DNA from 3 places in the Fictibacillus sp. 5RED26 genome. Region 1 is predicted to be linked to each of the others. Evidence: riboswitches for the same ligand, from Rfam matches in the RefSeq annotation. Region 1 holds a riboswitch; each other region holds the start of a gene.

Region 1 (6,770 bases):
GAAGGAGTATGAAATCGTATCGAGGGATGAACGGGATGCTGACGAATTTTGAAAGAGCTAACGCACCAAAGATGATGACTGGAAAGATACAAGAAAGTGCTTGTAAATAAGTGAATGTAAGAAGCGCTCTCAAATTAAACCACCCTTTTATGAGTTGATATGGAAATATATTGTATCCATAATAACCTATGGTGATCTAAATCTCATCATATAAAAAAATGTTTAGTTTAACATGAATCTGTTAGTTGACTTCGTTTACTTAAGCGCTGCATCCGCTAACGAATAAACGATCGCATCATCTGTTGGTGGATTATGAAGGCCGGCTCTTACATCTCGAAAATGCCGCTGAAGCGGATTTTGTACAGAAAGACTACGAGCCCCAACGATTCTCATCGCGAGATCAACGACCTTGTTCGCACTATTTGTTACAGAATGTTTAACGGCAGCGAGTTCTGTACCTAGATTTTGACGTTGTTCAGGGTGGTTTACCCATTTTTCAGCAACGGCATGAAGGATCGTTCTTGCTTGGAATAGCTCAAGTTCTATCTTACCAATCTTTCTTCTCACCTCTGGTACGTCTGAGATCGGTCCTGATAAAGTGTTAGGGCTATACTCTGACGCAAATTCAATCGCGTAATTCCGCGCTGCTCTTGCGATACCTAGGTACACAGCAGGCACCTGAAGATACCAGCCTTTAGGTATGAGGTTCTTCCCATCCTCTACGACTAGAAGATTTTCTTTTCGTACATAAACGTCTTTCAAAAGAAGGTCATCACTTTTTGTTCCTCTCATCGAGATGCTGTCCCATGTTTCTTTTACAAAAACCCCTTTATCACGGTGATTCACTAAGAAAAATCCTTTATGATTGGTTTCTGAGATGGTAGCTGTAATGACTGAGTAATCAAGTGCTTCTGCCATAGAAGTAAAAGCTTTACTTCCGTTGATCAGCCATCCATCTGCTTTCTTGTCTGCAGTTGTAGTAGGAATACCGCCTCGAGACGGACTTCCCGTCGCACGCTCTGTTTGTGCCAAGTTAATGAGTGCTTTCTGTTCAACAATTTTCCGGCTAAGATCAGCGAACGAGTTACCATTCCAATGCCGATTTTCTGCCGCCTCTAAAAGAGTACCGAGATGCCAGCCAAGAGAAAGAGCAGTAGGAGCATCCCCCTCAGCTAAATGCTCTTGAATGGTTAAGAATTCAACTAGATTTAATCCTTTACCACCAAATTCCTTTGGAATGGTAAGAGAAAGAAAGTCATGATTCTTAAGATCTTGAAAGTTTTCATAAGGAAAAACACCTTCTTGATCTACAAAATCTGCACGTTTCTTAAAAATTTCTTTTAGTCCTAGAGCGGTACTAACCGCTTCTTGAAAACTATTTTCCTGAATATTTTTTCTCAAAGGTATGCTCATAGTTCCCTCCTAAATTTTTTATCAGTAAATGGTTTTTTGTAATTAATCTTCAGGGATTAGTTGATTGGAGTGTAAGGTGCGAGACTCCTGCGGGACAGGTGGGCAGTCCGAAAAGTGAAAGTGGCTTGTCCAGCCCCGACAAGCAAAAGGTGAATAGACAAGGAAGGTGCTCTTTGCCTTCATGGTCTATTTAACTTTTGACCTCGAGGGGCTAGCCACTGCAACTAGACAGGTGAGACACTTAAGAGTGAAACGAACGAATGTGGCTCACCGCCTGCCCCGCGGAAAGCGAGCACCTGAAACGGAAATCAACAGCTATCATCTACTTTACTTTTAATCAAAACAAAAAAGCCCTCTTTCAAAGACGAAAGAGGACGTAGATTCCATATGCTTACACGCTCTCTCATCTATCAGACATTCAAAAAACATCTGCTGGAATTAGCACCTTTCTTTATAAAAAGCGGTTGCTGCAGGATCGTAGGACCAGTTCCTCCCCTGACTCTTGATAAGATACATTATTTAATTATTAGTCATCACTATAGAGGATAAAGCAAACCACTGTCAACTAAAAACTGATTGTTAAGAAAATTATTTTATTTCTCTAAATTCCATTGACAGTCTATTTTTATTCCTGTATATTTCGTTACTAAATTGAATAATATCGATTCCTTATCGAGAGAGGTGGAGGGACTGGCCCTTTGAAGCCTCGGCAACAACTATTTTTAGGATTGTGCCAATTCCAGCAGGCGAAAGCTTGAAAGATAAGAGGAGATCTATATACGTATGTTTATTTCACGTATTTTTTCAACCTCTTCTCATCGCTGAAGAGGTTTTTTTATTTTCTCTTGGAGCGGGTACAAAAAAATCGGTTGGAGGAAATTATTTTGGGTAAAGAAATTTTGTTAAACGCGTTTGAGATGACAAGTGCCATGCACAATTCTCATGGTCTTTGGAAGCATCCGGAGAACAAGAGACATAGAAGCTATAAAGATCTGAATTATTGGATCGACTATGCGAAGCTCTTAGAAAGAGGAAAGTTTGACGCTGTATTTTTTGCGGATGTGTTAGGGATTTATGACGTTTATAAACAAAGTAAAGCTCCTTCTATTCGTGATGGGCTTCAAGTTCCATTAAACGATCCGGCACTTCTCGTGTCGGCCATGGCAAGCGTAACAGAGAACCTGTCTTTTGCTGTGACGGTGAGCACAACCTATGAGCAGCCATTTGGCAACGCGCGTCGTTTTTCTACTTTAGACCATCTAACGAATGGGCGAATCGCATGGAATGTAGTCACTTCTTATCTGCCAAACGCGGCGAGGAATTTTGGACTGCAGAATATGATCAAGCATGATGAACGGTATAACATCGCGGATGAATATCTGGATGTTTCGTATAAGCTTTGGGAGAGCAGCTGGGAAGATGGAGCTGTTGTAGAAGATGTTGGAAACAATAAATTGGTGGATCCTGAAAAAGTTCATGAGATCAATCATGAGGGGCAATACTTCAGCGTTGAAGGACCTCACTTGAGCGAGCCTTCTTTGCAGCGGACACCTGTGATCTACCAAGCGGGAACGTCTGAGCGTGGACGAGACTTTGCGGCCAAGCATGCTGAATGTATTTTTGTAGGTGGTCCAACGCCAGAGAGAATTCGATTTTATGCTGACGATATCCGTAAGCTCGCTACAAAACACGGCCGAAATCCAGAAAACATTAAAATCTTTTCTTTTTTAAACGTGGTGGTAGGAAAAACGACTGAGGAAGCTGAGGAAAAATTCAAAGAGTATGCAAGTGTTTGGAGTGCTGATGCTGCAAAAGCTCAATATGGAGCAAGTGGATATGATATCGCGGAATATGAAGATTTAGATCCGGAACTTCCATTCTCGTACAATAAATCAACAGAAGGCGGACATTATAAGGCCGCTACGCTCACTACGGATGCTCCTAAACCGTTAACAGTGGGAGAGGTATTGAATCGCTTCGAGTCACCTGACAGAGGTAGTTTTATAGTCGGCAATCCAGAGGAGGTAGCGGATGGTATACAAAAGCAGTTCGAAGAGTCTGGGGTGGATGGTTTCAACCTTAATCACCTCGTAACACCAGGAGACTTAGAAGCTTTTGTGGAGCTTGTTGTACCTGTTCTTCAAGAAAGAGGACTCTATAAAAAAGAGTACAACAGTGGCACGCTTCGTGAAAAACTATTCTCACCCGGACAGCCGCTGCTGCCAAACGATCATCCTGCAGCTAGATTTAGACCGGTGCTAACGGAAAGTAAATAAATAGAGAGTGAGTGAGGAGAGAAAACATATGAAACGATTTAACATATTTCTTACAGCAGCTTTATTAATCGGCATTTTAGCGGGATGTGGCGCTTCGGGTGAAAAAGAAAGTAAAGAGATTACGCTCGGCGCAACTGTGCCTTACAGCGATATGCTTGAAAAAGGCGTAAAGCCATACCTAGAGAAAAAAGGATACAGCGTTGAAGTGAAAGAGTTTAATGATTATGTACAACCGAACATCTCTTTAAAGAGCGGTTCGCTAGATGCAAACCTGTTTCAGCATAAAGTGTACATGGACGCTTTTTCAGAAGAGAATGATATGAAACTAGCTTCAGTTGTTACCGTACCCACTGCACCAATCGGTATCTATTCAAAAAAATTCAAGTCTATAGACGAGATCAAGCCTGGAAGTACGGTTTCACTAGCCAATGATCCTACGAATTTAGCAAGAGGACTTACTGTTTTGAGAGACAATGGACTAATTGAGATCGATTCTTCAGCAAACCCGTTAAGAGTCTCAGAAAAAGATGTGACAAAAAATCCAAAGAACTTGAAGTTCCAGCCTGTTGAAGCTGCTCAAACTCCAAGAACTCTAGACTCGGTAGATCTAGCTGCGGTAAACGGAAATTTTGCAATATCGTCGGGTCTAGATCTAAAGGATGCACTCGTAAAAGATAAACTTCCAGAGAAGATCATCAATCGAATCGTTGTACTAGAGAAAGATAAGAATTCACAGCTAGCAAAAGATCTTAAAGATGCAGTAGAATCCGACTCGTTCAAAAAGGTCATACAAAGTGATTTTGAAGAGTTTCATAAGCCAGATTGGATGAACAAGTAACTCCATAAAAAATCAGCTTATTATTTCGTGGAAAAGCTGTACGAAAGCCGTTACCAACTCTCTTAAATGCTCATAGAATACGTTATGTTGACTCAAGGGGGGATTAATATGAGTAACTGCCCGCACTGTGGCCTTTTCCGATATGATTTAAGTGGCTGTATCTGCTCTGATAAAGATTTTAATAGTGATTGGAATCAAAGATACATTGAAGAAATTTTCAATCCAAACAACAATCAGGTGAATGGATCTAAAAAGACGAGACGTCAGAATCTCTTAGATCTGTAAGAACAAAAAAGACTTATTTATTCTTACTATAAACGTTAAAAAGCCGACTTATGATTTTCGCTTCGTTAAATCATAAGTTGGCTTTTTTAAATAGACCATGAAGGTAAAGAGCACCTTCTATTCACCTTGCCTCGAGGGGCTAGTCACTGCAACTAGGCAGGAGGCTCACCGTTCGGCCCATGGAAAGCGAGCAACCTGGAGCGTAAATCAATTACTGTCAACGAGCATCCAAGAATACGATAACAATACAAAAAGCAGACCTTACAAAGAAGATCTGCTTAATTATTATCCATTACTTAGCGAAGCGATGGAGGAGTAGCGAGCTTTCTAACACTAGAATTAGAATAAACTCCATTTGTTTGGTTAGAAGTAGGCATTGAAAGATCCTTTTGAATGACGATACTAGAACCAAGTTGACCTTGTACCTTAAAGCCCCAATGCTGGAAGGTTTTTAGTGCATCCGTGTTCTCTTCATCAACTGTACCAAAAACAGTACGAATCCCTTGTTTCATAAGGTGACTCTCAAATACGGGAAGAAATGAGGTAGCGATCCCTTTTCCTTGATGCTTCGTATCTAACACAACATAATCCACAAAAATCGTAGGGCCGATTCTGAATCGATAACATACAAAACCAATAATCGTGTCATTGCTATCACAGACAATCATGACCTCGTTGGCCATTTTTATAATCATTTCAATCACGTTTTTACGGACTTGAAAGTTACTTACTACCATATCAACTAAAAAAGGATCATCCTTACCAGGTACCCGTTTGCGAATATACAATTATATTCCCCCTTATATTACTTTACGAAGGGAAGATATAAAGAAATAAATAAAAGATGATTCACTTCAGAAACACATAGGTTACATTAGAACATAACTATTATTTATTAAAAATCCCCCTTGCTTGTACTATATGTGCTTGTCCTTGAAAGGGGTCTGGATACCGTCCTAATTCTGGTGAAAAAGGCTCTATGTAACATAGTGTTCTTAAAACATATAAAAGCCGAAGAGAGTCTCCGGCTTTTTACTTACTTATGCTGCTTGTTTCTTACCTTTTTTTCTTTTCTTAAATCCTAATAGGCTACCGATTAAGCTCACTATAGACACCCCCTTCTATAAGCGAACTGTTGAGAAAAAGAACAATCAGTCATGTTTTCTTCTCTACTCTATCTTACGCAAGCTTGTCTCAATGGTTTGGACGATTCTAAAAAATGGATGCTAAAAAAAATACATTTACAAATACATACAGAGATTCGTTTATAATTTAAGAACTAGCATGAAAAAGGAGTACAGTTTATGAATGTTGAGCGCGAGCAACGAAAACAGATATTCAGAGTTTTGGAATATATTGAAGAGCATGTAGAGGATTCTTTATCTTTAGAAAAACTGGCTGGCATCTCTACTTATTCTCCTTTTCACTTTCAACGGATTTTTAAAAGTATCGTTGGTGAAACACCAGCTGCCTATGTGAAAAGATTTCGATTGGAGAACGCGGCACATCGATTGATCTATGAATCCTATATCCCCATCACGCAGATTGCGATGTTGTGTGGATTCTCTTCCTTATCGTATTTCACGTATTCTTTCCAATCTTATTTCAAAACGAGCCCGAAAAACTGGAGAGAAGGAGCTTATCTCCAGCAATTTCCTCGGGAATATGAAGATAGCAAGAAATCTAAACAAGTTCGCAACCCATCGAAAGAAAAAGAGGAGAATGCTCCTTATAATGAGTTTAAATGGCTAGATTTATCTAAAATAAGAATTGAAACTTTTCCAAACAGCGCTACGATTAAAGGTCACCACTTTGGGATGTACACGAGTGGGGTTTCTGAAGCTTGGGAAGAAGTTCATAAATGGTGTGAATCAAGAAATCTGATTGATTCACATACGTTGTTTCTCGGCGTACCGCGAAACAATCCATACATCACGCCTCCTGACAAATGCCGTTAT
Region 2 (6,770 bases), on a different contig from region 1:
TTTATATGCTGTATTCATCTGTCTTCATCATATCATATCGCTCATTGCTGGTGATGAAAGATGCTGATATTGTCGAACGGCCTTTATTTTTGAGTTTAGACTTAATTCATGTCTAGTTTGACTTAATCAATGATCAGAACGACTTAATTTTTCTGAGTAAGACTTAATTTTTCTTATTTAGACTTAATATTCAAAAAAGATGCTCATCGGATGCCTTAAAAACATCTGTAAATGAAAAAAGCTGCTTAGATGAGTGGATTTCACCCATCTAGTCAGCTCATTCATCCTTATTCTTTAACAGCTAGCACTGAACCTTTATACTCTTTATCAATAAAATCGGTAATTTCTTTCGAATGAAGCACTTCTAACAAGGTTTTGATAGATTTCTTCTCTTTGTCGCCTTCACGAACTGTGATAATATTCGCAAATGGTGAATCTGAACCTTCAAGTGCGATGGAATCTTTCTTCGGGTTCAAATCCGCATCGATTGCATAATTTGTGTTGATCACAATCGCATCGCCTTCATCATTCTCGTACGCTTTAGTCAATAGCCCTGGATCAATGTCTGCCACAAACTCTAAGTTTTTCGGATTTTCTACAATATCGCTTATTTGCGCTTCGTAGCCCTTTCCTTCTTTTAGTTTGATCAGCCCCTCTGCTTCAAAGATTGACAGGATACGCCCGTGCTCAGCAATTGAATTACTTAAGATAACCTTCCCGCCTTCTGGTAGGTCTTTTAATGACTTATGTCTCTTCGAATAAACGCCCATCGGCTCTAAGTGAACAGCTCCTGCATTTTCAAACTTATACTTCGGGTTATCTTTCACTTGCTGTGTTAGATATGGAATGTGCTGAAAATAGTTCGCATCAATTTCTTTTTCATATAAAGACTTATTCGGTAAGATATAGTCTTGGAACTTAACGATTTCTAATTCAATGCCTTTATCCTCTAAAAGCGGCTTCGCTTCCTCTAAAATTTCTGCGTGTGGTACATTTGATGCTCCTACTACTAGCTTTTCTGTTTTCTCTCCACCACTTGTTGATGAGCCACAAGCCGCTAATAAAAATACTGCAAAACTTGCGAGTAATACTTGGATGATTCTTTTCATGATCTGATCCCCTATCCTTTAGTTTCTATAAGTTCTTTGATAATAGATGCTCTTTAAGAGGTGGTACAAAAAAACCTCCTGTTCTCATAACAGAGACAGAAGGCTTCTCGAAAAACGATTCCGATAATCCTCTCATCTCTCAGTGTGACCACTGTTAGATTTAGCACCGTTTTCATATTGATTATTATTCAACATGAATGGTTGCCGGGTTTCATAGGGCTAATTCCCTCCACCTGCTCTTAATAAGAGTATTCCTATCAAATTACTTTGTATTATCACAGGAATTTTGTAAAATGTCAAACACTTTTTTTCAAATTATTCTGAACAGAAACTTTAACATTCTTTACTAACCATTCAGAAGTGGAAGAAATTAATTTATCGAAGTGGACAATAGAAGAATACGTATGATTAGCACCTTCTATTAGTACTATTGAGCTTCCACAATTCTTCCTCTTTCTTGATTCTTCAAAATAGTGAGAGCAATATCTTGATGATATAACTGGATCGTCCGATCCATGGATGAACAGTGCGTTACCACGAAACTGTTTGATGTCTTCTAATGGAGAATAAGCTTGAAGGGAAAGTAAAAATTCTTCGGTTATCGCATACCCTAGATGATCAATCACAGGGTGCTCTCCGTTATAACCAACTATATCTTTAATATCTTCAAATGGATTTCCTACTGCAGACCACGTGATTACATTCCCAATCCTATCATCATCTGCTACAGTGCAGACCGCGACTGCACCGCCTAAACTATGTCCGATTAACGTTATTGCATTTTGATCAATGTTAGGTAGTTTGCTACCAAAAGAAATAACTTCCTTCGTCTGATCGATAAAACAAGCAAACTCATTATCTCCATATTCCCCTTCACTCTCACCACAGCCAGCATAGTCAAATCTCAATACAGCAAACCCTAGTTTAACGAGTTCTTGAGCCGTTTTAACAAACAGACGATCTACTCCAATTCGTGTACTCGTAAAACCGTGACAAATAATGATCAGCGGAAACTTCTCTTCACCTGCACCACTCCAATTAGGAAAATGAATGGTGTGAGCCAATTTTCTGTCTTTCCACCATATACAATCCGACATAACCATATCACCCACTCCTTTTCTCTCTATTGAAATTCACTTAACCAGTATGATAAACGCAAAAAAACCGTGTTCCCTTAGAGAACACGGTTCCATACATAAAATCCGTTCGTTCTCTCATCTCTCAGCAAAAAACTGCTGTTAGATTTAGCACCGTTTCGGTCAAAACATAGTTCATCCGATGGTTGCCGGGCTTCATTGGGCTAATTCCCTCCGCCTGCTCTTAATAAGAGTTTCATTATTAATTTAAGGATAATCATAGGCTACTTGCTAATTGTTGTCAATAAAAAAACAAACCATGATCAAGTTTGCCAACAGAATATTATTAAATGACGAGGAGATGATAAAGAAATGTAGTAGTTCATGACGTAACAACGAACGGGTGATTTCAATGATATTTTTTAAGAAGAAAAAGAAAAAACAACAAGAATCAAATACAGATCCTACAAAAGGTACATTGACATTCCCAGAGCTCATGAAAAAGCTAAGAGCTTCAGCAGACTTTTCTACCGTTAAGCAATCATCACTCAGCACATTTTATATCTCTTATTATTAAACACTTGTAAATCCCGAATTTGTTCATCGGGATTTATTACCCTATATAACAGACATTCAATTAAAGAACTTAAATGACATACAGAAGCATTTGCCGTTAGATGGGATGGTCAAAACGAATGATGTGGATGACATCGCTAACAAAGTAACAGAAGGGTTTATTCTTATTCAAATGAATAAAGAGGACCCAGAAGGACTGCTTGTTCCAAGTCTATCGACCGAAAACAGGCAGATTTCTATCCCTGAAACTGAGTTTAGCGTTGTAGGTCCAAAGGAAGCTTTTGTTGAATCACTAGACACAAATTTAAACCTTATTCGTAAACGACTTCCTATTCCTGAATTCACAGTTAAGGAAGTACGGGTTGGGAAACTATCAAAAACGAGAGTAGCCATCATTTATATCGACGGAATCGCGGATGAAGAAAATGTGAACACGGCGATTCAGCGAGTCAATGATATCGAGTACGATCATATTGTAGATAGTTCTTATATCAATCAAATGATCTCCGACAATGAGAACTCTCCTTTTCCACAGCTCATTGATACAGAACGGCCAGACCGGGTAGCGAGTGTTTTATCTGAAGGAAAAGTGGCGATTATGGCTGACGGATCTCCCCATGCGTTAACGGGTCCAACAACCATCGTGGAATTTTTCTCCGCTTTCGAAGACTATTTTCTAAATTGGACGCTCGCTTCTGCCTTTCGATTGATCCGACTCATGGCTGTCATGTTTTCCGTGTTATCAACGCCTCTGTATGTAGCAGTATTAACGTTTCATTATGAAATGATTCCGGAAAATCTATTAGCTACACTCGTTGCTTCACGTAATGATATTCCTTTCCCACCTATACTAGAAGCTATCGTACTAGAACTTTCCATTGAGTTGCTTCGAGAAGCTGGTGCCAGGCTGCCTTCTAAGGTCGGTCAAACAATCGGTATTGTAGGAGGTATCGTTATCGGAACGGCAGCGGTACAAGCAGGATTAACAAGTAACGTTTTGTTAATCATTGTTGCTTTAGCCGCTCTTGCTTCTTTTACAACACCTGTCTATCAGATGAGTAACACGATTCGTTTATTGCGTTTTCCCTTTTTATTGTTTGCCCAGTTTTTAGGGGTTCTAGGTGTTGGTATCTGTTTCGCTTTTATCGTTTCTCATCTGCTGAAACTAACATCTCTAGGAAGACCTTATATCGCACCATTATATCCGCTTCGTGCAAATGATCTAAAAGATGCTCTTGTACGACTGCCGTTCAGTATGCAAAATAGCCGACCATCTTTATTAAGACCACAGGATAAGGCAAGGATGAATAAAAAGCGGGCAACAGCAAAGCATGACATTGAGGACTAAAAAATGAGGGGTATTTATGTCTCAGATCAGTGAAAACAAGCAGATATCACCTTATATGGCTTTTTATATGGTTACAACCATGCAGATTGGAGTGGGCATTCTAGGATTTGAGCGTTATATCGCTAAATCAGCAGGACATGATGCATGGATTTCTGTAATCATCGGAGGTCTTTCATTTAATGTACTGATCTGGATGATTTATCGTGTTCTTTCAAAAGAGAACGCTGATATCATTGGCGTACATAAAAACTTGTTCGGCAGATGGATTGGCGGCGCATTAAGTTTTCTTCTCTTGATTTATTTTAGTTCTACGATTCTAACCGTACTTAGGACTTATATTGAAGTAATCCAAATCTGGGTGTTTCCCGAGCTGAATACGGCTGTTATAGCCATCATCCTCTTAGGATTAGCTTATTCGTATGTTATTGGAGGAATCCGCGTTGTCGCAGGATTATCCGTACTAGGCTTTTTTATCACCCTCCCTCTATTTTTATTAAAATATTACGCACTTAAAAATGCACACTATACAAATCTTTTTCCTATTTTAGATCATTCATTTAGCGACCTCATGGCTGCTACTAAAGGAGTTACTCTTGATTATTTAGGATTCGAGCTCATACTGTTGTATTTACCTTTTTTAAAACAACCTGAAAAATCACAAAAGTGGGCTCACTTAGGAAATCTATTTACCATGTTCACTTACCTCATTACTGTATTCGTATCTTTTGTCTATTTTAATCAAGAACAACTTCAACATACGATTTGGGCGACACTAACACTATGGAAAATTGTAGACCTCCCATTCGCACAGCGATTCGAATATGCCGGTATCGCTCTTTGGCTTTTCGTCGTTCTTCCTAACATCTGTATAGGTTTGTGGTCTGTGAGCCGCGGAATTCACCGTTTATATAAGATCAAACAAAAAAGTGCGCTGCGCACAATGCTTTTCGTTATTTTCATATGTTGCATCTTAGTCGTTGATCGCCAACAAGTAGACATACTAAATACGAAAGTTTCTCAAGTAGGTTTTTATATTCTCTATGCTTATATACCGTTTTTATTTGTGATCCAGCTGATTTCAGGAAAAGTGAGGAAAACAAAAAATGACTAAAAAGAAGCTTCTCATTATCTTCACATTAATGCTATTAACTGGCTGCTTTCCAAGCAAAAAAATCCTAGAAGATGTTCAACTCGTATCAGCAGTTGGATATGATTATAAATCGAATAACCAAGTAGAGTTGAACGGGATGGTAGCCATTCCACAGCGAGGAGAAGATGTTCCTCCAATTTCTCAAGTGTTTACAGCAACCACGAATACGAGCAAGATGGCAAGAGCTCTAGAACAAGCTGAATCTCCAAAACCATTTGAGATCGGTCGCTTAGAAATTGCTCTTTATAATGACCGATTAGCTGAAAAAGGCATATATGATCTAGTTGACACACTTCAGCGTGATCCTTCCTTAGGTCGAGACCTATATTTGGCAGTCGTTAAAGGAAGTACGAAAACATTGTTAAAAGAGCAGTATCCGCTTAGTGAAACGCCATCAAAGTATTTGCTCCAGCTTCTAAATCAAAATATGAACGCGAACATACCAAAGTCAAATCTACATGATTTTTTGTATACGTATTACGGAAAAGGCATGGATCCCAACTTGCCACTCTTGGAAATGCAGGGTGATCGAATACGAGTAAAAGGTACAGCCCTCTTAAAAGACGACAAAATGGTCGGGCAACTGAAGCTCGAAGATTCCTTTCTCTTAAAGCTGCTGATGGAACCTTTTGAAAAAGGCATCTATGAAGTGAAATTTAAAAACGATCAATTCTTTACGATTCAAAATTTGTCATCTAAAGTAGAATATCGTTTTAAAGACGTGAAACGATCTCCATCCGTAGACATTTTCGTTAAAATAAAAGGACGCGTAAGTGAAGCGCCGAAGATTCCTGTAAGCGATCCGTCACTCATCGAACAACTAGAAAGAGCAACCGAGAAAGCAATGGATAGGCGAACCAACAAGATTGTAGAAAAACTTCAAAAATTGAATGTAGATACGATCGGGTTAGGAGATTTGGCGAGGAGCAGAACAAGAGGATTTGATTTTAAACGGTGGGATGAACAGTACCCTGACATGCCGATTAACGTTAATATGAAGGTGGAAATTACTCAGGCAGGGATTACAGAGTAACGTTGTTAATTTTATCGTTCATTTCTTAAGTGGGTAAATGGCTTTTTTGTCGAAAATCGTTTAAAAAATTTTATCCGTGTATATATTGGCGTTTACCGTGAAATTATTTCCAATTACCGTGGATATATGATTGACAACTATCAAAGTGTTTTTATCGTGTGCACATTTCATGGTGATGTCTACTTCATATGGACATCACGATATAAAATTAAAAGCTTTTATTCAACATATTAGTTTAGTTGAATAAAAGCTATCTTAATTAATCGATATTAACTCCCAGCTCCTGCTCCTGCAGAAGATTGGTTGCGTTTCTCGATCGCGTTGACTCCCATTACAACAGCGATTAGCTCTTCTGTTAATAAAGCATCTGAGTTGTTTTTTAGCTCATAAGCAGGAGCTTGGAAAAATCCATTTACTTTATTAAACGTCGCAATTTCCGACTTACTTTCATCAAAGATGGTATATTCTTTTGAAAAAG
Region 3 (6,770 bases), on a different contig from region 1:
GACACGCGTGGTTTAATCCGTCAGCATCAGTTCAACAAAGTAGAGCTTGTTCGCTTCGTTAAACCTGAGGATTCTTATGAAGAGCTCGAGAAGCTTACAGGACACGCTGAAAAAGTCCTTCAGCTGCTCAACCTTCCATACCGCGTACTCAGCATGTGTACAGCTGACCTAGGATTCACAGCAGCTAAGAAGTACGATATCGAAGTATACCTTCCAAGCTACGGAGAGTACCGCGAGATTTCTTCTTGCTCCAACTTTGAAGATTTCCAAGCGCGCCGTGCTCAAATTCGCTTCCGTCGCGATGCAAAAGGGAAGCCAGAATTCGTTCACACGCTAAACGGATCTGGACTTGCGATTGGTCGAACAGTAGCTGCTATCTTAGAGAACTACCAACAAGAAGATGGCACTGTAGTCATTCCAGAAGTTCTCCGTCCTTATATGGGCAACAAAGAAGTAATTAAGTAAAAAGTGAAAGAAGCTGACTCTTAAAAGGTATCCCAGAGGGACTTTTAGAGTCAGCTTTTATCTATTAATGGGTGTAAAAGCTTCATTATCGGTGGTCCGAACAAGTTTCCAGGTGGTGGGAAGAGTTCTAGCGGTGAAAATTTATGATTCATAGGTGAAAGTCAATGGATCACAGGTGGACAGCACTGTTTTATCGGTGAACGTGTAACAAATATAAGAACACGTACCGTAAAAGCATACCTACAAAAGAAACAAATAAAAAATCAAAAAAAGTTTTTGAAAACCGTTGACACTATATTTATCAGCATGTTATTATAGTTCTTGTCAGTCACACGGAGGTATACCCAAGTCCGGCTGAAGGGATCGGTCTTGAAAACCGACAGGGGTTTAACGACCCGCGGGGGTTCGAATCCCTCTACCTCCTCCATATACATATTCAACCTCATCTGAGTTTATCGGATGAGGTTTTTTGTTGTGTTTTTTCTTTTTAAGAATTGAATCATACACATTCAAAAACACCGATAGAAAACCCTAAAATATTTCAACCATTCATATCAACGAATGTAAGCGCTAACACTTTAAAGTGATAAAATTTAGTATTGACAGAACTTTTAGACAGGGCGTATGATGACAACTATAACTTAATTCAATAATGCAATACTTATTCAGAGAGACCGAGGGATCAGGCCCTATGACGTCCGGCAACCTCCATTAGGAACGGTGCTACTTCCTGCAGAATGATGATTCATTCTGGAAGATAAGTCGATGTTTACTTATTCGCCCTCTTCCATGAAATGAAGAGGGCTTTTTTATATTGTAAGGGGGATGACATATGATCGAGATCAAGGACGTTACGAAATTATATAAAGTAAAAGGCAAAGAGATCGTCGGAGTGAAGAATGTGTCACTGACGATCGACAAAGGTGAGATCTTTGGCATTGTAGGATATAGCGGTGCTGGGAAGAGTTCGTTGCTGCGATGTCTTAATTTATTGGAAAAACCAACATCAGGAGAAATCAAGATCGATGGCATCTCGATTACGAAGCTCGGGAAAAAGGAGTTACGCGAGGAGCGTCTTAAGATCGGTATGATCTTTCAGCACTTTTATTTGATTAGTGCGAAGACCGTTTTTGAGAACATCGCTTTCGCTTTAAAAGCAGCTGGGAAAACGAAAGAGGAGATCACCAGTAAGACCAACGAGCTTTTAAAGATGGTGGGATTGGAGAATCAAAAAGATCAGTACCCTTCTCAGCTGAGTGGGGGGCAGAAACAGCGAGTAGGTATTGCAAGAGCACTTGCCAATGATCCGAAGGTTTTGCTTTGTGATGAAGCTACTTCAGCTCTTGACCCGAACACGACGAAATCGATCCTTTCCTTACTGAAATCCATCAATAAAAAGTTAGGCATTACGATCGTGTTGATCACGCACGAGATGGAAGTCGTAAAAGAGATCTGCCACCGAATGGCGATCATGCAGGATGGAGAAATCATCGAGTCAGGTGACGTGTACAACATTTTTGCTAATCCAGAAAAAGAGCTCACAAAAACGTTCATCAGTTCTGTAATTCAAATGGATCTGCCAGAACCTCTTCTGAAAAATAGAAAAGGAACTGTGATTAAGATACAGTTCAAAGGAGCCATTGCAGAAGAGGCTGTTGTTTCTGAGCTTTTCCAAAACTTTAACGTAAAAGGGAATATCCTTCACGGAAAAATCGAATATATTCAGGAAACACCGCTTGGTATCTTCATTATGGAACTAGTCGGTGAAGAGGCAGAAGTGAAGCGAGCGATCTCATATATTGAGAGTCGTATAGAAAATCTTGAGGTGGTGAAAAAAGTTGCTTGATTCTATTTTGAATATCCTTCCAGATCTGAATAAAGCATTTTTTGAAACGTTATATATGGTCGCTATATCACTTGGTGTTTCATTAATTGTAGGATTACCTCTAGGAATTATACTGTTTGTTACCGACAAAGGATTGTTATTTGAAAATGTGTGGATCAAGCAGATAGCGGGCATTCTTGTGAACTTGATCCGCTCTGTACCATTCATCATTTTATTAGTCGCGTTGTTACCATTAACACAGCTCATTACCGGAACAACCATCGGACCAACTGCAGCCTCAGTTTCTCTATCCGTTGCAGCCATCCCATTCTTTGCGCGGCTCGTAGAAACCTCTTTACGAGAGATTGATAAAGGTGTGATCGAAGCGGCCGTTGCAGTAGGCGCTACGCCATGGATGATCATCCGTGAAGTTCTACTACCAGAAGCGAAGCCAGGAATCGTTCAAGCGATAACAGTAACAGCTATCAGCTTGCTAGGCTATTCAGCCATGGCAGGTATCGTCGGCGGCGGAGGAATCGGAGACTTCGCCATCCGCTTCGGCTACTACCGCTACGACAATACAATCATGCTCACAACCGTAATCCTATTAATCGTAATCGTCCAGCTCATGCAAGTCATCGGAGACGGTGCAGCAAAGGCTGTAAATAAAAGATAAATTTATTTACTAAAGGTAAGACGAGGATAAATTTATCTTTAAAGGTTTAGGTTATAGGTTTAAAAAGACTTCATTGAAAAGTTGATTGGAGTGCAAGATGCGAGACTCCTGGGGGATCAGCGTGCCTTCTACATGAATTAACATCTCGCAAGGCATGCGACGAGGAAGCTCACTTCGGTAGTAATTCTTGTAGACGCAGGAGCAAATCTTAAAATGCATAAGATGGCTCACCGCACGCCCCCCGGAAAGGGAGCATCTGGAACGGAAATCAACCGCTAAAAAAACATCATGTAATAACAAAAATAATTTTTAAAGGGGATCATCATGAAAAAAATCATACTTACACTACTAACAGCACTGCTTGCCTTCGGCTTAGCAGGATGCTCATCTTCATCAGATGCATCAAAAGACAAAGAAGTAACCTTAGGAGCAACAGCAGGACCTTACACCGACATGGTCAACAAAGCCATCAAGCCCTCACTTGAGAAAAAAGGGTATAAAGTAAAAGTCATTGAATTCAGCGATTATATTCAACCAAACATGGCATTATCAAAAGGGGATCTAGATGCTAACCTTTTTCAGCACAAAGTGTACATGGAGAATTTCGCAAAAGAAAAGAACTTAAAGCTTTCAGAAGTTATCATCGTTCCAACAGCACCGATGGGTCTCTATTCTGAGAAATTCAAATCCGTTAAGGACATAAAAGAAGGCAGTACGGTCGCAATACCGAATGATCCTGTTAACTTAGCACGTACGTTGCTCATGCTTGAAGATGCTAAACTGATCACCATTAAAGAGGGAATCAATGAACTGACAGCTTCCGAAAAAGATGTTAAGGATAACCCTAAGAAGCTCGTGTTCAAACCACTAGAAGCCGCACAGCTTCCACGTGCTGTTCAAAGTGCAGATGTTGCAGCTGTGCCTGGTAACTTTGCACTCGCAGCAAAGATGGACTTGTTGGATGCGATCCAATTAGAGAACATGCCCGACACGTACCGTAACCGTGTTGTGGTGAACACGAAAGATGTTGATTCTGCTTTTGCAAAAGATATTAAAAAGGTAGTGGAATCGAAGGAGTTTGAAGAAGTGATCGATAAGGAGTTCGAAGGCTTTGGAAAACCAGAATGGATGAAGAAATAAAATCAAACAAAACCCCGGGCTCATTAGAATGAGAGCCGGGGTTTTTATGTTTATAAGCGAACTTCTCGTTTCGCTTCAATTTTTTGTGCGATCTTTTCTACGATGTGATCGATGGATTCTGGATTGTCTCGAAGATCATAGTCGTTAATATTCACACGGAGCACAGGACAAGAATTAAAAGAAGCGATCCACTTTTCATAACGGTCGTACATCTCTTCCCAGTAGGAAACCGGTGTTTCTTGCTCCATCTTACGTCCGCGTTTTTGAATACGAGCTAAGATATCATCTAGAGAGCCTTCTAAATATATCAAACAATCAGGCTGCGGGAAGTATGGCGTCATGACCATCGCTTCAAACAGATGTGTATACGTCTCGTAATCCACATCAGACATGTTGCCTTTATCAAAGTGCATACGAGCGAATATACCCGTGTCTTCATAAATGGAACGGTCTTGAACAAATCCTCCGCCATAATCGAACATTCTTTTTTGCTCTTTAAAGCGTTCTGCTAAAAAGAAGATCTGCAGGTGGAAGCTCCAGCGCTTAAAATCATGATAAAAGTTTTCTAAGTATGGGTTGTTATCCACTTTCTCCATGGATGTACGAAACTTTAATTTTTCAGCAAGTGCATTTGTAAATGTAGATTTACCCGCACCTACCATACCTGCCACTGTAATGACAGCGTCGTTTGGGATTCCGTATTGTATGAGTTTACTCATCGCGCAACTTCTCCTTTTTTCAGAGTTGCATCGATTAAGGAAAAGATCTTCTCTTTATCCGCTTCATACGCAACAAAATCTAAATCATCTCCGTTAAACGAGAGTACAGGAATCTCCGGGTGCTGCTTTTTAAAGGCAGTCATGAACGTCTCGTAATCTTCAGCTAGCTGTTCTAAGTACGCCGGCTCCATATTTTGCTCGATAAAACGTCCACGCTTACGTACGCGGTCCAGCAACGTATCAAGACTAGCGTTTAAATAGATGATCACGTTCGGTACAGGCATATCCTCAGTAAGGATATCAAAGCACTGCATGTATTTATGAAGATTTCCGTCTTTTAGCGTTCGACCGGCAAAAATACGGTTCTTAAAGATATGATAATCAGAAACGACAGGAATCTGTTTAGATAGATACTGCCCTTGAATCTCTTCAAGCTGTTTATACCTGTTGCAAAGAAAGAACATCTCGGTTTGAAAACTCCACTCATCAATGTTGTCGTAAAATTTTCCGAGAAAAGGATTCTCCTCTACAATCTCTTTCAATAATTGAAAGTTATAGTGCTCAGCAATAGCTTTTGCGAGCGATGTTTTCCCTACGCCAATCGGCCCTTCAACTGCGATAAAGGGGGTTGAACTCATCTTCCTTTTCCTCCCTTATAAATGACAAACGAAAAATTACAGACAAAGAATATTGTAGCATACGTTTGGAAAAGGTGGTGAGATTATCGGTAAAAAGTTAATGGTAAATATGCTATTTAGTACATCATTTTATGTTTGTTTTCTTTTGCCTGATCGATGATCGCTCGTAAATTTAAATCGTTGCTCATGCTGATATCAGCATTTAATGTCTTTTCCATCAATATTAAAGCTCTTTCGTTATCTTCTTCTATATTAGAAGCCGAACAATCAGATGGTGCAAAAAGAGTAAAACCTCTCATATATGCGTCGTTCGCTGTAAAGAGGACACAGATGTTACCTGCTACTCCGCATAGGATTAAAGTTTGTATCCCAAGCTCGTTTAATAAAGTCGATAAAGGTGTAGAGAAGAATCCAGAATGCTTTGGTTTGACGACAAAGAAATCGTCATCGTCAGGCTGTAACTTTTTTACGAATTCACCACCGGATTGTGTGGTGCAATAATCGACGAGCTTGTGCTTATCTGATTGCCATTGTCCAAAGTTATCGTTCACATATATAATCGGAATGTTTTCTTTTTTAGCTCGGTTTTTCAATTCAAGAATTTTATCGGCAATTGGTGCAGAAGTTTTTAACAAGAGCGGCGCCTCAGGAAAATTAAAGTCGTTGATCACGTCAATAATAAGCATAGCGACAGGAACTTTATTGTCCTCGTGTTGATGTGGTTTTTCCATAACGATCTCTCTCTTTCATTTTAGCTTTAATAAAAAATCCTAGTTTCATCTATATAAAGGAAGTGAATTTTAATCTATACAACCATTCCTTTCTTTATTATTAGCAAAACCTCTTGTATAATCTCTTACAACTAAAACTTTGGAGCGAAAATGATGGAGACCTTAGAAAAAGACGAATATTACATGGAGCTTGCTCTAGAAGAAGCCCAAAAAGCAGCAGATATTGGTGAAGTTCCTATTGGTGCCATTTTAGTAATGGACGACCGTATAGTGGCGAGGGCTCATAACTTGCGTGAAGCCGAACAAAGAGCGATCGCTCATGCGGAGCTCTTAGCCATTGACGAGGCATGTAGAGAACTGGATGCTTGGCGGTTGGAAGGAGCAACGCTATATGTGACGCTTGAACCGTGTGCGATGTGTTCTGGTGCGATTGTCCTCTCGAGAGTAAGCCGTGTTGTGTACGGTGCGGTTGATCCTAAAGGAGGCTGTGCGGGAACGTTAATGAACCTTTTACAAGAAGAGCGCTTCAACCACCAATGTGAGGTAGTAACGGGTGTAAAAGGTGAAGAGTGCGGT

What was found. A riboswitch is a leader RNA that binds a small molecule or an ion and turns the genes downstream of it on or off. The one in region 1 is predicted to bind S-adenosylmethionine.
Region 2: it holds a riboswitch for S-adenosylmethionine, as region 1 does, so the genes downstream of both, IHV10_RS07995 (alpha/beta hydrolase) here and IHV10_RS18320 (LLM class flavin-dependent oxidoreductase) in region 1, are expected to answer to the same signal.
Region 3: it holds a riboswitch for S-adenosylmethionine, as region 1 does, so the genes downstream of both, IHV10_RS22450 (methionine ABC transporter ATP-binding protein) here and IHV10_RS18320 (LLM class flavin-dependent oxidoreductase) in region 1, are expected to answer to the same signal.

What each region holds. Positions count from the first base shown of each region.
Region 1 is NZ_JACZDU010000006.1:70,595-77,364, forward strand. Features, by position in the region: gene IHV10_RS18310 (DUF817 domain-containing protein) at 1-133, opposite strand, end outside; gene IHV10_RS18315 (acyl-CoA dehydrogenase family protein) at 256-1,413, opposite strand; SAM riboswitch class I at 1,814-1,925, opposite strand; SAM riboswitch class I at 2,080-2,181, shown strand; gene IHV10_RS18320 (LLM class flavin-dependent oxidoreductase) at 2,298-3,689, shown strand; gene IHV10_RS18325 (MetQ/NlpA family ABC transporter substrate-binding protein) at 3,718-4,527, shown strand; gene IHV10_RS18330 (hypothetical protein) at 4,636-4,812, shown strand; gene IHV10_RS18335 (GNAT family N-acetyltransferase) at 5,109-5,600, opposite strand; gene IHV10_RS18340 (AraC family transcriptional regulator) at 6,117-6,770, shown strand, end outside.
Region 2 is NZ_JACZDU010000001.1:1,529,667-1,536,436, forward strand. Features, by position in the region: gene IHV10_RS07990 (MetQ/NlpA family ABC transporter substrate-binding protein) at 288-1,109, opposite strand; SAM riboswitch class I at 1,239-1,358, opposite strand; gene IHV10_RS07995 (alpha/beta hydrolase) at 1,406-2,212, opposite strand; SAM riboswitch class I at 2,321-2,439, opposite strand; gene IHV10_RS23100 (hypothetical protein) at 2,598-2,762, shown strand; partial or broken gene IHV10_RS08000 (spore germination protein) at 2,790-4,109, shown strand; gene IHV10_RS08005 (GerAB/ArcD/ProY family transporter) at 4,126-5,220, shown strand; gene IHV10_RS08010 (Ger(x)C family spore germination protein) at 5,213-6,292, shown strand; gene IHV10_RS08015 (hypothetical protein) at 6,562-6,770, opposite strand, start outside.
Region 3 is NZ_JACZDU010000016.1:4,016-10,785, reverse strand. Features, by position in the region: gene serS (serine--tRNA ligase) at 1-465, shown strand, start outside; tRNA gene IHV10_RS22455 (tRNA-Ser) at 800-892, shown strand; SAM riboswitch class I at 1,124-1,229, shown strand; gene IHV10_RS22450 (methionine ABC transporter ATP-binding protein) at 1,298-2,311, shown strand; gene IHV10_RS22445 (methionine ABC transporter permease) at 2,367-2,966, shown strand; gene IHV10_RS22440 (MetQ/NlpA family ABC transporter substrate-binding protein) at 3,291-4,106, shown strand; gene IHV10_RS22435 (deoxynucleoside kinase) at 4,157-4,825, opposite strand; gene IHV10_RS22430 (deoxynucleoside kinase) at 4,822-5,463, opposite strand; gene IHV10_RS22425 (isochorismatase family cysteine hydrolase) at 5,580-6,194, opposite strand; gene tadA (tRNA adenosine(34) deaminase TadA) at 6,345-6,770, shown strand, end outside.